2 regions of the Rummeliibacillus sp. TYF-LIM-RU47 genome follow, and region 2 is predicted to be linked to the other one. Evidence: predicted binding sites of a transcription regulator. Region 2 holds the regulator's gene; the other holds the start of a gene.

Region 1 (7,275 bases), 550 kb from region 2:
TGATTCATCATCGATTGCGAAATAACCACATGTAGCACCATATTCAGGTGCCATGTTAGAAATTGTTGCACGATCCGCTAAAGGTAATGCAGAAACGCCTGGTCCGAAGAACTCAACGAATTTGCCGACTACACCTTTTTTACGCAATTCTTGAGTTACTTTAAGTGCTAAGTCAGTAGCTGTAGAACCGCTTGGCAATTTGCCAGTTAATTTCACACCAATTACTTCAGGAATTGGGAAGTATGATGGTTGGCCTAACATACCAGCTTCTGCTTCAATACCGCCAACACCCCATCCAAGAACACCAATACCATTGATCATTGTTGTATGAGAGTCAGTACCCACAACAGAGTCTGGGAATGTTTCGTAAGTGCCATCAGCATTTTCATTCACGTGAACTACTGGAGCCAAATACTCTAAGTTTACTTGGTGAACGATACCTGTTGCTGGTGGAACAGCACGGAAATTATCGTAAGCTGTTTGAGCCCATTTCAAGAAATTGTAACGCTCAGCATTACGTTCGAATTCAAGATCCATATTCGCTTTAAGAGCTGCTTCGTTACCGTATTTGTCAACTTGAACAGAGTGGTCGATAACAAGGTCAACAGGAATTGCTGGATTGATCTCGTTTGGATCTCCGCCCATTTTTTTCATTGCATCGCGTAATGATGCAAGGTCAACTACTACTGGTACACCAGTGAAGTCTTGAAGAACAACGCGAGAAGGTTTGAAAGGCACTTCAGCATTTTCGTCTGCATCTTTGCCCCATTTCGCTAAGTTTTCTACATGGTCTTCTTTAATTACATAGCCATCATATTGACGTAATACAGATTCTAATAAAACTTTGATTGAATAAGGAAGGCGTGATACTTGTGCAATACCAGCTTCTTCGATTGCAGCTAAACGATAATAGTTGTAAGATTTACCGTTAACTTCGAATGAAGAACGACTGTTGTGCAAGTTATTGTTTGCCATGTTCGGTTCCCCCTTTAATTATCTACTGAAAAGGGCTTCATATAAGCTTCTTTTCTCCAATACCAATAATAATAGAAAACAACACATAAGTAAATAACATTAATTTTATAGATTGATATAAATTTTTCTTATGGCCTTGGTTTCCAGTATTGAGGTTTTAACTTTTGAGTTATTGCTAAAATAGCATTTGTAAAAAAATAGATTTTATCCACATATCCAATATAGTGTTATTTAACACTATTTAACGGGGTACTCCCCGGGGGACAAGGTGGGGTTTTATACATGTTTTATAAACGTGTACCCCACCCGGGACATTTAAAACATTTAATTAGAAAATAACGCTGGACAGGTGCGTTTACATAGATTATACCTTTAACTAATTAATACTGAAAGGTATACAAAACATCGTAAGAGCTAACTATCAACGCATGCCTAGGAACACCTACAAATACAGCTGTACCTTTTGTAAATATAACCAAACTGCATATTAGCATATTTTTAACAAAAGGTAATAGTTGTTATTTTTTTCTTAGGGAGTAAATAAACCACCATATAGATACAAATAAATAATAAACAAACATAGAATTCATTGACGCTTCTACGTTCCCCCATCTCTCATTGAATTGATAATATAATATCCAACTACCAACATAGACAACGGGCATAACAATAAATAACAAACCAAACCACATAATATATTTATAATCATTTTTTCTTTCCATAAGTTCACCTTCGCTTCCCATGTTTTAAGTAATAACATTTAATTTATATAAAAAATTAGTGTATTTATGCAATATAGGTATTATGTTATATTTATATGGGAATTCAATACTAATTAAGAGTGCAATGGTTTAATTCATCTAAAAAAGGGGGTTACGCTTTGATCTTTCTAATATTTGCTTTCTTCATTTTATCTGTATTGTTAGTAGGTATAATTTTTTTATTAGTTTTCTTGGTGTCTTTTATACAAGGAATGATTGCTAACAAAAGAAATGGTTTACCATTATTAGATGAGCGAATGAAAAATGTAGTATTAGTTGCTATCGTTGTAATAGCCTGCATGTTTTTCTATGAAGTGTATCATTAAAGTTCTAAACTTAATTTGCTTATTAATGGCCACTAATGTGGTCTTTTTTATTGTTCATTTTTAAAATCAATGAGTTCTCGTATATCTTCTATCGCAAAGGCTTCCCCAATTTTCGATAACGCTGATTTAGGTATTCTCTCCATTTTATTATTAGAGAGTTCTGAAATGGTCCGCCTGGACAGACCTGTCATTTTTTCTAAATCACGTTGCGTAACATTGAACTCCTTCATTAATTGCTTCAATTTGATATTGATTATATAGCTCATCCATATAGCCCACCTTAAAAAAATTTAACTTTCTTTCATTGGACAAGGTATTTTCTTGGTACGTTTAACGTACATTATTACTACCAAGTCAAATACCACATCAAATACCAACGCCACTACCAAATTAGATTCCAGTCACACTACTTTATAACCTACCAAGCGTACTACCTGATTAGGTACAAATCACACGTAAAAAGCTATGCCAGATACCCTACCAGTTTAACTACTACTCTAGTATTCAATTAGGTATAGGCGAAATCCTTTAATATCAATACTTTATTGCTTAATTTCTTCTTCCAGTTAACATCAACTAATACTACGTATTAGAACCACTGTGGCGCGAGTCAAATAGAAAACGAAAGGAGATTCAAGATTGATTAATTTTCCAAAGACTATTTATATAGCTTTTGCGGGATGTGCGGGAAGAATACAGCTCATAAAGGTACTCGTTGCACACGATGTGGATGTTAAATAAAAAGGGGGTAGTATAAATGTTATTCGAAATTTTAACTACAACTGTAATGGGCGGGATTGCTGTAAAAGCTTATCTGGCCAAAAATGATTTGAGTGAGAACGACAGCGGGAAAATCCAACGCATTCTTTCTCTGTCTGGCTTAAATGTCAAAGATGGAAGAGACACATTAACGACTCAACTTGTCCGTAAAAAGAAGCATGAATGGGGATGGGAATACAAATACCGCATACCTTTCGGAAGAAGCTTTGAGGATTATGTAGCGAAACAAAAAAATATTGAGGATGGCCTTAATAACCGTAAGAAACAGGTTACTCTCCAAGATTTGAAATTCGATAAGAATATCCTTAAAAACATCCTCATGTTGAAACAAACTAAGCTTACTGAACAAAAAGAAGTTGAGATGTCTTTTGACGGTTTGCTCTGTATTCGTGTTTATGACAAGCCATTACCTAAACAAATTGAGTGGGACGAAAGCTACTTGAAAAAAGGTACATGGTTAGTGCCTATTGGAAGTATGCGTAACAACGACACCATTAAACATGATTTCGATAAAGATAAACATTTAATAATTGCCGGAGCGACTGGATATGGAAAAAGCGCAATTTTAAAACTCATTGCTACAACTTTAATTGATCAGCAGCCAGAACATGCCGAGTTATCGTTAATCGACTTAAAGGGCGGTTCTGCTTTTCATCGGTTTAGGGATTGTAAGCAAGTCAAATACTACTCGCGGGATCCGCAAGAAGCTGAAGGAGTTTTGAAGAACATTCAATTAGATATGAATGAATCATTTGAAACGGTAGTAAACAACGGGTTCGAAGATGTGAAAGAAGCTGGTATTAAAAAACGTCATTTCATCATTATTGATGAAGCTGCAGATTTAGCTGACTATGGGAAAGCAATGGATATTATAACAGATATTGCCCGCCGAGGAAGATCTGCTGGCTATTATCTTATTTTTTGTACCCAATATCCAACTACACAAGTCATACCCTCTCAGACAAAAAGAAATATTATCGCCCGTTTGTGCTATGTGGTCGATACAGATATAGCTTCCCGTGTTGTTTTAGATGAAAGTGGTGCGGATAAGTTGCCTGATATTCCAGGTAGAGGTATTTATAAAAATAACGTGAAGCGTTACGTTGTGCAGTCCCCTTACATCTCGAATTCAACCATTCAACAACAGATTTCCCCATATATCCAAAAGGAAGAGGAGGTTCCTAGTGCTATTGAAAACCCATCTAAACGAACGCCAAGAACAAATCCTATTACTTTTGAGCAAATTTGATTACATGACTAGAGACCAACTACGCGTGTACTTTGGTTTGCGATCCGTTCGCAATGCAAATCGTATTTTTAAGGAACTGTCTGATTACCTGTCTGTTATCCGCGATGGCTATCAATCCATTTACTATCTCAATAAATCTGGACGTGAATATGTTGGCTGTGAAAAAATCCGTAAAAAAACTGGTAATGTAGAGCATACTGTCATGCGCAATGAATTATTTCTCTTTAATCAATGTCCGGCTGATTGGGTAAACGAAATTAAAGTATCAGATGGTGTTACAACCGTGGTAGCAGATGCTATGTATACACACTTACATACGAAACATTTTGTTGAAATTGATAACCTACAGACCATGCGTGAGAATCGCTTGAAAATAGAACGTTACAAATCTTTAGGGATAGCTTTAGAACAGCAGTTAGGTCACCCTCCTGCTCTTGTATGGCTTACCACCACAGAGCTAAGAAGGATGCAAATAAAAGAAGCTTGTGAAGAATTACCGTTCGTTGTGAAGGTATTTATATATGAAGAAATCCGATAAAGGAGAGATGGAATGTTCTTTAATAAAAACAAAGTGGAAGTTGTGCCTGAAAGTAAATGGACTGATTTTGGTAGCCAACATGCTACACGTAAGGACTTAGCTATTGCTGCATGTGTGCCTGCTGTAGCTAGTCTTGGAATGGTCGCATGGAATAGTTTGACTAAAGTTTCAACTGCTCCTCTAGAAGCGGCTAGCAACAATATAGGTATAGAAGAAATTACACGCACTACAGTGTCAGGTCCAGCTATGCCTCCAGGTACTCCAGATACTTATACAACTATACCGACAGGCGCTGTTACAGACCATATAGCAGGCACTTCATTAGATGTGCTTACAACGATCATGAATCCCATTATTGATATCCTCGTCGCCCTAGCATTGCCCCTCGCTAGTCTTATGATGGTCGGTGCATGTTTCTTTATAATTTTAGGACAAAAGGAGAAAGCATACTCAATATTTTTCAATAGTGCGATTGGTTATGTATTGATTCAGATGTCACCAATGCTTCTAAACATATTGAAAACTGCAGGTACAGCAGTTCAACCACATTAAAAAAATCCCCTCTTATTTAAGGGGATGAGATTCTTTCACAATTACTTGTGATATACCTTTTTATTAACTTCCGCAACCGTTTTATATTCTATATTTAATAGGCGTTTTATTTCTTCGTTAGTCCAATTTCTTAACGCCACGTTGAAATATCTATGGTATTCAGTTGCACCGCGATATAACACTTCGTAAACGGTAATAAAATCATCTTCTCTTACTTCTTTTTCTATTCGTACCCCCAAAGATCCTAGTTGTCTTTTGACATTCAGTTTTTCTTGTTTTATTTCTTGAATCTTACTCTCAAACCACATATCGAAAGCTCCATGCGATTTAAAACTATCTAAAAACTTACGATCACGCTCTAGTGTCCGTATTGTTAAATCTAGAATAATTTGTTTATGCACTAGATCGCTGTGTTCCCTACTCATACGACTTCTCGTTCTTTTCTAAGGACTGGCATCACTGCAAGAACATTATCTGTAATAAAAGTACGCTTAGCATGCTTAGTGAAGCAAAATGCTTGGAATCTGTCACCAAAAATTTTGATTAGCTTTACTCGTCGTTTAGTTATCTCACCTGATTGAGAAATGTACATTAAATCAACCAATTGATTATGCTGCATCGCTTTCATTAACTGCTCTTTCATCTTGTCTCCCCCTCAAAATAGAACGCTTGTTTGTCTAATTATAAAGAACATTTGTTCTTGTTTCAAGACAAAAAAAGCCCTATTACCATTATGTGTAACAAAACTTTAAGTTATGTATGCAGTTAAAAACAAAAAAACGCGGCTAGTCTCATGCTTTTTAGTAACATGGGAAGCCGCGTTTTTAATGTCAATCAAAATAAAATAATTTAATGTTCTTATTTCAAGTAAACAAAAAACCTTACCGATTAAAGTAAGGTTTTAAATTTCTCTTTCTTTAGTTAAAAATGGATTCTTTTTTGGTTCTACTTCCTTAGTATTTTCTGAAACTTCGTTACCGTCTTTTCCTGCTTGCAAAAGTAGAGAAACTACTACATACAGAAAAAGTGCTAAATATACTGAATAAGCTACAACTAAAAGGCTCCAAACACTTGAAAAAATTATTTGTGTTGGGCTAGATATATTATAAAAGTTTGTAGGTTGTCCGGCCTTTCCTTGGATATACACTTGAAAGACAATCGTGAAAACAATACTGGAAATACCCGTCACTATGGTGGCTATGAGTAAATATAAAAATTGCTTTGTATATTCTTCATCACCCAATATTTCTTTCACTAATTTGGTAGTCATAATTGAAGCTATAATAGAAATAGAAGTTGCAAAAAAGCCTAAAGTTATACTTGAAACATTTAGATATCCAGATAGTGCTTGTTCAAATCCATTAAGGGAAAAGAAGTTTATTTTTTTAATAAACACAATAATAGCCACGACAATGGAAAAAATGCCAAGCATCCAAAAAAACATTAGAAATTTTCGCACTTGGTCCCCCTCTTCCTATTATATTTTACTTTTCATTTTCTCATATTCATTAACCATCTCACTAAATACGCTTATAGGATTTAGATGCTTTTCTTTGCCGAAAGTGAATTTTAAATAACTCTCTAGTTTCTGATCTAATAAATCTATTTTTTCAACCCTAGAATCTTCATCATCTTTACCATGAATATGAAACTTCTCAACATCTGATGAATCAATGTATCTCTCTAAAATGCTATCAGAAACATCCTCTGGAATATGGCTTTTTTTAATCGGCTGGCTTGCTATTGTAATTTCAACATACCTAATTTCATTATTTGAATCGTTCTTACCTGTTACTTTTTCCAATATGTGCTTAGCAGCTTCTCCTGTTGTTCGTACAGACATTTTTCTAAATTGCGTTTTTTCTTTACCTCGTCGCTTTGCTGTTTTGTCCATGATAACTTGTAGGCTCGTTTCTTCTTCAACATCAAACTCTTCCATCCAAGTACGAATTACTCCACCTAATGCTGTAGGGCTTAAAGAATCTCTATTACGTTGAATCATAAGGACTTTTTTATTTGTATCATAAAGCACACTTACTTGATGTCCTACATATTCATTATCTAAAATTGTTATTACGTCAGATTTTCCATGCA
Region 2 (7,275 bases):
ATTGCAAATGGCCTGCAAGTGAAGCTGCTTCTGCAGATACACCTTCCATTAAATCTCCATCTCCGCAAAGCGCGAATGTATAGTGATCTACAATGGAATGTTCTGGTTTGTTGTATACTCCTGCTAAATGCGCTTCAGCCATCGCCATACCAACAGCCATAGCAATCCCTTGCCCCAGTGGACCAGTTGTCGCTTCTACTCCAGCAGTGTGCCCAAATTCAGGATGGCCAGGAGTTAATGAATTCCATTGACGGAAGTTTTTAATTTCATCCATCGGTAAGTCATAACCACCTAAATGAAGTAGGCTGTATAATAACATTGAACCATGTCCTGCTGACAATACAAATCTGTCACGGTTAAACCATTTTGGATTTTTTGGATTGTGTTGCATTTGTTTTGTCCATAGCGTGTAAGCCATTGGTGCTGCACCCATTGGTAAACCTGGATGACCAGAATTTGCTTTTTCGATTGCATCAATCGACAAAGTTCGAATTGTATTAATTGCAAGCTGATCTGCTTGTAGCGTCATGAATAGACATCCTTTCTGAAAGCAAAGTATTATTCTATTACAGTTTAGTCAACATTATGTCAGAAAACAATATTTTTTCGACATTTACTTTACCTTATTAATTCAAAGGATTATTTCGTTTTTGAATTTCCTTTACCTTATCCGGTGTTACTTCATCGCCATTTGGATCAAATACTCGGACATGCTCAATGGTGTCTCTCATGGAATTACGGAATGTATCCAGATATTCTTTTCGAAGTGCTGTTTGTTCTTTCGCTTCCTCAACACTTAGTCCTTCTGCTTTTGATTTTCTAGACAGGAAATTAATGCGATCAATCTTTTCTTTTGGCAACATTTATATACACCCTTTCATATTCTTCATATCTTAAAGAGTATGTAAAATATGTTTTAAGTGCAAGCGTTAAGCATTATTTGGATATCAAGCCAACCTGTATCATAAAGTAAACTTTTCGACAGTTTACAGTTAATTATTGTGCTCTTCGAATTCTTTATAGCGTCTATGTACTGTTGCTTTGCTAAGTTGGAAGCCCAATCCATTTAAAGTAGCAGTGATTTCTTCAAATGTTAGCCCTTTATTTCTCAATTGAATAATCTGTTCAATTGGAGCATCAATTCTTTCTCTACCTTCTGGATTGCCCCGATCCTTTAAGTTATTTTCAGGCCTATAGCCGTTTTGTACAGCCCTTTTCATCCCACGACGTATTTTGGCATTATGTAATTTCCTTTGATATTCCTCTACTAGTGCCAATATTTCAAGCAACATTGTATCCATTTCATTCAGCTGGATATTGCCTGAATTATTAAGAGTAAAAATAGTCACTTCCATTTTATTAAGTAGATGTAATACGGCCATGCGACCATTCCCACGTCCTAATCGCGTTTCATCCTGCACAAACAATGCTGTAATATGTTGTTCTTTAATATAATCCAGCAAATCCATGAGTCCCTCGCGTTCTACGTCATAGCCGCTATGCCGATCTTTAAATACACTCATAACATTATAACCTTTTGTTTTGGCAAACTCTTTTAGTTCACTTTCTTGCCGTTCTAGCGAAGAATCTTGGGATTCTTTTTCTGTACTTACACGGCAATATAATACTGCTTCTTTCCCTCTATTCATTCATTTTCACTCGCCAACTCTATTCCTTTTTTATTCGTGTTAGTTTTTTTGTACGCAGGAATAGATAAAGTATGACCAGCTATAATGCGTCCGTCAATAATATTGTTTTTATCTTTCACTAAAGAAACCCACTCACTTTTGGATAAATCCCCTTTATAAAGTCCAGATAGCGACCATAAAGTATCTCCTTCTTGGACTTCTATGTTTGTGTAGCTAGTTGTATCCCGATTGATAACCATAAGAATAACCATAATCGCGAATATGAATGCAAATAAATAGGTGGTATTTCGATTTTTTTTAATCCAGTTCATAAGGATCTCCCCTTCATCGAATGTTTGTTCGTAGTTTATATAATTCAATATAATACGAACATGCGTTTTTGTCAAATAAATTTCGAACCTATGTTTGCATCCATTTAATAGACATGTTATACTTCATTTAACAATTAAAGAAAATTGCTGATAAGAGGGTGAGCAAATTGAAAAAGGTATCAAAAAGACAAGATGATATATTGGAATTTATAAAAGAAGAAGTACGCACTAAAGGATATCCGCCTTCTGTACGAGAAATAGGCGAAGCAGTAGGTTTAGCTTCCAGTTCAACTGTCCACGGCCATTTGAATAGATTGGAAAGCAAAGGGCTGATCCGCAGAGACCCGACAAAACCGCGCGCTATTGAAATCTTAGATCAAGGAAATGTTACCAAACAGGGTGTTATGCATGTTCCTTTAGTTGGGAAAGTAACTGCCGGGTTACCTATCACCGCTATCGAAAATATTGAAGAGTACTTCCCTATTCCTGACACTTACGGTGGATCAGATGACCATATTTTTATGCTTGAAATCATGGGTGAGTCTATGATAGAGGCAGGAATTCTCGATGGAGACTACGTGATTGTCAAACAACAGGCAACTGCCAATAATGGAGATATCGTAGTAGCTATGACGGAGGAGAACGAAGCAACAGTAAAACGTTTTTATAAAGAAAAGGGACACTTCCGTTTACAACCAGAGAATTCCTCTATGGAGCCAATAATTGTTGAAAACGTTGCTGTTCTTGGTAAAGTTGTTGGTCTTTATCGAAACATATACTGATAATTAAAAAAACAATCGAGTCTATTATATTACCTGTAGACTGATTGTTTTTTTATAAACACAAAACAGATAGCGCGGGTGTTAAATTAGGATTATTTTGCGCCTACTTAAAGTGCTATTTTGCAGTATGAAAACATTGCGTGTTTCTTTTATTTCTCAACTAGCTTTTTAATCGCCAACATGGACTTACCCTGAATAATACCTGTATCTTCAAATTTAAATGAAGCGTATAATGTTTTAGCTTTGATATTACTTGTTTGATAAAAGAGAGCTATATATTCTGCTTCACCATATGGCCACGTTACGATCTCCTTCAACATTTTTTCAAATGCAAGTTTGCCATATCCTTCCCCTTGGTAACTCTTTCCAATCATAATATGCCAAATAAAATAGCTCTTCTTGCCGTAAAAATCTTCCTTCTCAAACGATTCGTGATCCAACGTATCATAAATATACATCAAAAATCCAACCACCACTTCATCGGCATAAATGGCATAAGGTGTAGCAGGTATCCCTTCTGCATTCAACATATGAGCATCTGCAAAGCTTCTTAGGTTAGTAGTTTCTATAAAGTCTTTTTGGTTTTCTTCAACTTCAAGTGCTATTACTTTCTCTATGTTATCTCCAGTTATTTTTCGTAATTCAATCATTTTCTATTTTTTCTCCTCTCTTAATACAATCCACTACCTCCTTGCACAATCAAAACATAGTCACATATCATACGATTATTCTCATAATATGTTGTACAAAGTATTCACCAGTAATAAACTCTACTCATCCTGATTTTTCATTCTAGCGCCATACATAATTGTAATAAAACTTAAAAACTTCCATTAATCAATATAAGTAAATATATTACAGTGTATAATATAGGTAAATACAGGGTTATAAATTTTTAGATTTAACAGTCAGATGGTTTAACACATCATCCGTTGCGCAAAAATATCTCTCGACAATTGAGTGAAGCAAAAACACAACATTTCTGTTTTCCGAAGCGCTTAAGTATGAACGTGATAAGGCTACTATTATTGTTTAGGATTAAGGTTATCTGGGTGAAGTAAGCAAGACTAATATCAAAAAGTGACAGAGGTGGGTTTGAAGATGGATACTTTTAAAACTTCAGAAAATGATGACGGTTCTTATATTGACTTGGAAGTTCTACAACATTACTTGGCAACTGGAAGAGAAGTTGAATTCTCCTATCATAAAACAAAATACTATATAGCAAATAGCTCTCAAGGATATTTACTTTTAGAAGTATTTCCAGGTTCTGATACCGAGAGTAAGGGTATTTCTGATAGTTTTAATGATACAAATGAATTTTTGCTTAATGTTAAAATCGCTAATAATTCATTAAAAGAGATTTTCTCGAAGCATACTAAGAATATAGAGATCGTCTTTATCTATTAAAGATTGAAATGGGTGACTTGCTAATCCTGATAGAGTGTTATGGTATTTAGTTTTTTAGTTGTCTGTGACTAAATAGAAATAGACCTCAACATGTAAAAGATATTAGGATCCTACGACATAAAATTGAGTTTATTGTTAGTATTATTTTATTTTGGTATCGCATTTTTTATTAAAAATTATTTGACTATCTGTTTTTGTTCTTCTAAAAACTGATTCCATCTATTTAAAAATAGTTCTTGATTTTTCTCTGTTACTTCAAAAGTCATCGAGAAATATCGAAAATCACGAGCTGGTATTGAAGGTATTTTAAAATCCCAAATAACATCATAAACTTTGGTACTATAGTCTATTTCTTTTAATTCTGAGTCGTATCGTTTCGGATGATTATATTTTTTGGGGTTTTGATACAACCACAATAAAGCAATATAAAGATATTTGTTTTTACAGTCAATCATGAATTGTTTATTTTCCAATAACATTGAATCAATTATTTTCTCTTTTATTAAAACATTAATATGCTTTTCAGCTAAGTCTTCTTCATTATTAAAAAGTGAAGCAAGCTCAAATAGCGTATTTGAAGTATTACCATTAATTGATACCTCTGATACTGCTTTTTCAATAGCATAATTTAGAGAAATATATTGACTTTTTAATCCAAAATTTAATTCATTCCAATTTAAAGAGGCATGATCTATAAAGAAAGCATACGGAATATTTAAATTTAACGAGTTCTCTGGCATATCTAAAATAAATTCTTCACTCTGATAATCTATCATATTAATCATTCATCTCCTTTTCGACAAAATAAACTACCCTTAGGTATTTAACCAATAGCTTGTTGTACCCGGTATCGCATTTGATGCGTGATTTGTCCTTCTCTATTAATTGTATAATGAACTATACCTTCTTCTCTTTCAATGTTTTTCCTTCCTTTTATCAATTTACTTTTCTTTACACCTTTTGCTGTTTTATATTCTTTTCAAATTTTGTAAATCCTGTATGCATAATAGACAACTATCAATACATAAGAAAAACGCTGGGACTTTGAATCCCAGCGCTTTTTATTTTAGTAAGTTTTCATGTATTGGTCACGTTCCCATTGGTGGACCTGTGTTCTGAAGAAATCAAATTCTATTTCTTTTGCTTCACGGAAATTAGCATAAATATGCTTTCCTAAAGCACCTTGAATGACTTGATCTTCAGCAAGTGCGTGCAATGCGTCGTCTAGGTTTGCCGGCAAATTACCAATGCCTTCTTCTAGTCTTTCTTCTGCATTCATCACATAAATATTTCGATCAACTGCAGGTGGCGGTGTCAACTGTTGCTCAATACCATTTAATCCCGCTTCTAGAATAACAGCCATCGCTAAATAAGGATTTGCCGCTGGATCAACTGAACGTACTTCAATCCGAGTAGATAGACCGCGAGATGCCGGAATACGGATAAGCGGAGAACGATTTTGTGCTGACCAAGCAATATAACATGGAGCTTCATAACCTGGCACTAATCGTTTGTAAGAGTTCACTGTTGGATTTGTCACAGCTGTAAAGCCTTTGACATGTTTTAATACCCCAGCCATAAATTGATACGCTGTATCGCTCAATTGCAGGTCGCCCTTCGGATTAAAGAAAGCATTTTCTGACCCTTTAAATAAAGATACATTACAATGCATCCCAGATCCAGCCACACCAAACAATGGTTTAGGCATAAACGTTGCATGTAAACCGTGTTTACGAGCAATTGTTTTTACAACCAATTTGAATGTTTGGATGTTATCGCATGCTGTAATTGCATCTGCATATTTAAAATCAATTTCATGTTGGCCCGGTGCTACTTCGTGGTGTGATGCTTCTATTTCGAATCCCATTTCTTCCAACTCAAGCACAATATCACGACGGCAATTTTCTCCTAAGTCTGTTGGTGCTAAATCAAAGTAACCACCATGGTCATTTAGTTCAAGTGTCGGTTCGCCCTTTTCATCTAATTTAAATAAGAAAAACTCAGGCTCAGGTCCTAAATTAAAGCTGGTAAAGCCCATTTCTTTCATACGGTTTAATATGCGACGCAAGTTATTTCTTGGGTCTCCTGCAAACGGTGTACCATCTGCACTGTATACATCACAAATAAAGCGGCATACTGTACCTTTGCCGATTGTCCATGGGAATACAATAAATGTATCTAAATCAGGATATAAGTACATATCAGATTCTTCAATACGCACAAAACCTTCAATAGACGAGCCATCGAACATCATTTTATTATCCAACGCTTTTTCTAGCTGACTTACAGGTATTTCTACGTTCTTAATAGATCCTAATACATCTGTGAATTGTAAACGGATAAAATTCACTTCTTTTTCTACGACCAATCTACGAATATCATCTTTTGTAAACTTTCCCAATGAAATCTCTCCCTATATGTAGAATTTTTTAGGTGTTATGAAAAGAAACGAGATAAATCTCCATGTCGGATAGAGGTTTTTTGCATACTTTGCGCTTGACGCATTTCTTCTCGTAAAATCCTTCTTAAATCTTCATCAGTAATTTCTTTCTTCAATTGCTTGGTAACAAGCGGTTCATTTTTCATTTCAAATACTTTTTTTATTCCAGCCATATTGATGCCTTGTTCTAATAAATCCTTAATCTCTAATAAATCATCAACATCATTTAATGAAAACATCCGGCGATTCCCTTCAGTTCTTGCTGGAATAATAAGCTCATGTTCTTCGTAATAGCGAATTTGACGAGCGGTTAAATCAGTTAGTTGCATCACAATGCTAATTGGCAGCAAAGGCATAGTCTTTCTAATCTCTTTATTCAAATCCTTCACCTCACCTTTCACAAGTTAATTTTATAACATGTTAGTTTTACTGTCAACAACATGTTAGGTTTTCTAACATGTAAATTAAAACTTAATTAACCTGTTTTAAAATACGTATTCTTTCCATCTAGGAAATATAAAAAACACCCTTCCTCATAATCGGAAGGGTGTTTTATCATCTCTTAATAGCTCTGTTTTTACCTTTTAGTGCTTTGAAGTTGTTGAGCTGCACTTAAAATCGCAAACTTTACGTGTTCATATGTCAAGCCACCTTGAACATAGGCAGTGTATGGAGGGCGAAGC

Evidence for each region. Region 2 encodes LexA, which represses DNA repair genes until DNA is damaged. Its sites were predicted from a motif close to CGAACATATGTTCG; they were not measured.
Region 1: the regulator LexA is predicted to act here: its motif matches at 5,844-5,857, upstream of F0527_RS07665 (WYL domain-containing protein).

Annotation. Positions count from the first base shown of each region.
Region 1 covers NZ_VVIR01000001.1:1,511,132-1,518,406, reverse strand. The annotation lists gene acnA (aconitate hydratase AcnA) at 1-975, opposite strand, end outside; gene F0527_RS07695 (hypothetical protein) at 1,856-2,062, shown strand; gene F0527_RS07690 (helix-turn-helix domain-containing protein) at 2,110-2,328, opposite strand; gene F0527_RS07685 (FtsK/SpoIIIE domain-containing protein) at 2,820-4,091, shown strand; gene F0527_RS07680 (replication-relaxation family protein) at 4,027-4,629, shown strand; gene F0527_RS07675 (pilin) at 4,642-5,181, shown strand; gene F0527_RS07670 (YhjD family protein) at 5,223-5,606, opposite strand; gene F0527_RS07665 (WYL domain-containing protein) at 5,603-5,824, opposite strand; gene F0527_RS07660 (hypothetical protein) at 6,083-6,640, opposite strand; gene F0527_RS07655 (DUF6731 family protein) at 6,659-7,275, opposite strand, start outside.
Region 2 covers NZ_VVIR01000001.1:957,906-965,180, reverse strand. The annotation lists gene tkt (transketolase) at 1-529, opposite strand, end outside; gene F0527_RS04685 (DUF896 domain-containing protein) at 627-863, opposite strand; gene F0527_RS04680 (YneB family resolvase-like protein) at 993-1,649, opposite strand; gene yneA (cell division suppressor protein YneA) at 1,646-1,960, opposite strand; gene lexA (transcriptional repressor LexA) at 2,128-2,742, shown strand; gene F0527_RS04665 (GNAT family N-acetyltransferase) at 2,892-3,392, opposite strand; gene F0527_RS04660 (hypothetical protein) at 3,844-4,152, shown strand; gene F0527_RS04655 (DUF2247 family protein) at 4,329-4,928, opposite strand; gene glnA (type I glutamate--ammonia ligase) at 5,219-6,553, opposite strand; gene F0527_RS04645 (MerR family transcriptional regulator) at 6,589-6,972, opposite strand; gene F0527_RS04640 (methionine gamma-lyase family protein) at 7,170-7,275, opposite strand, start outside.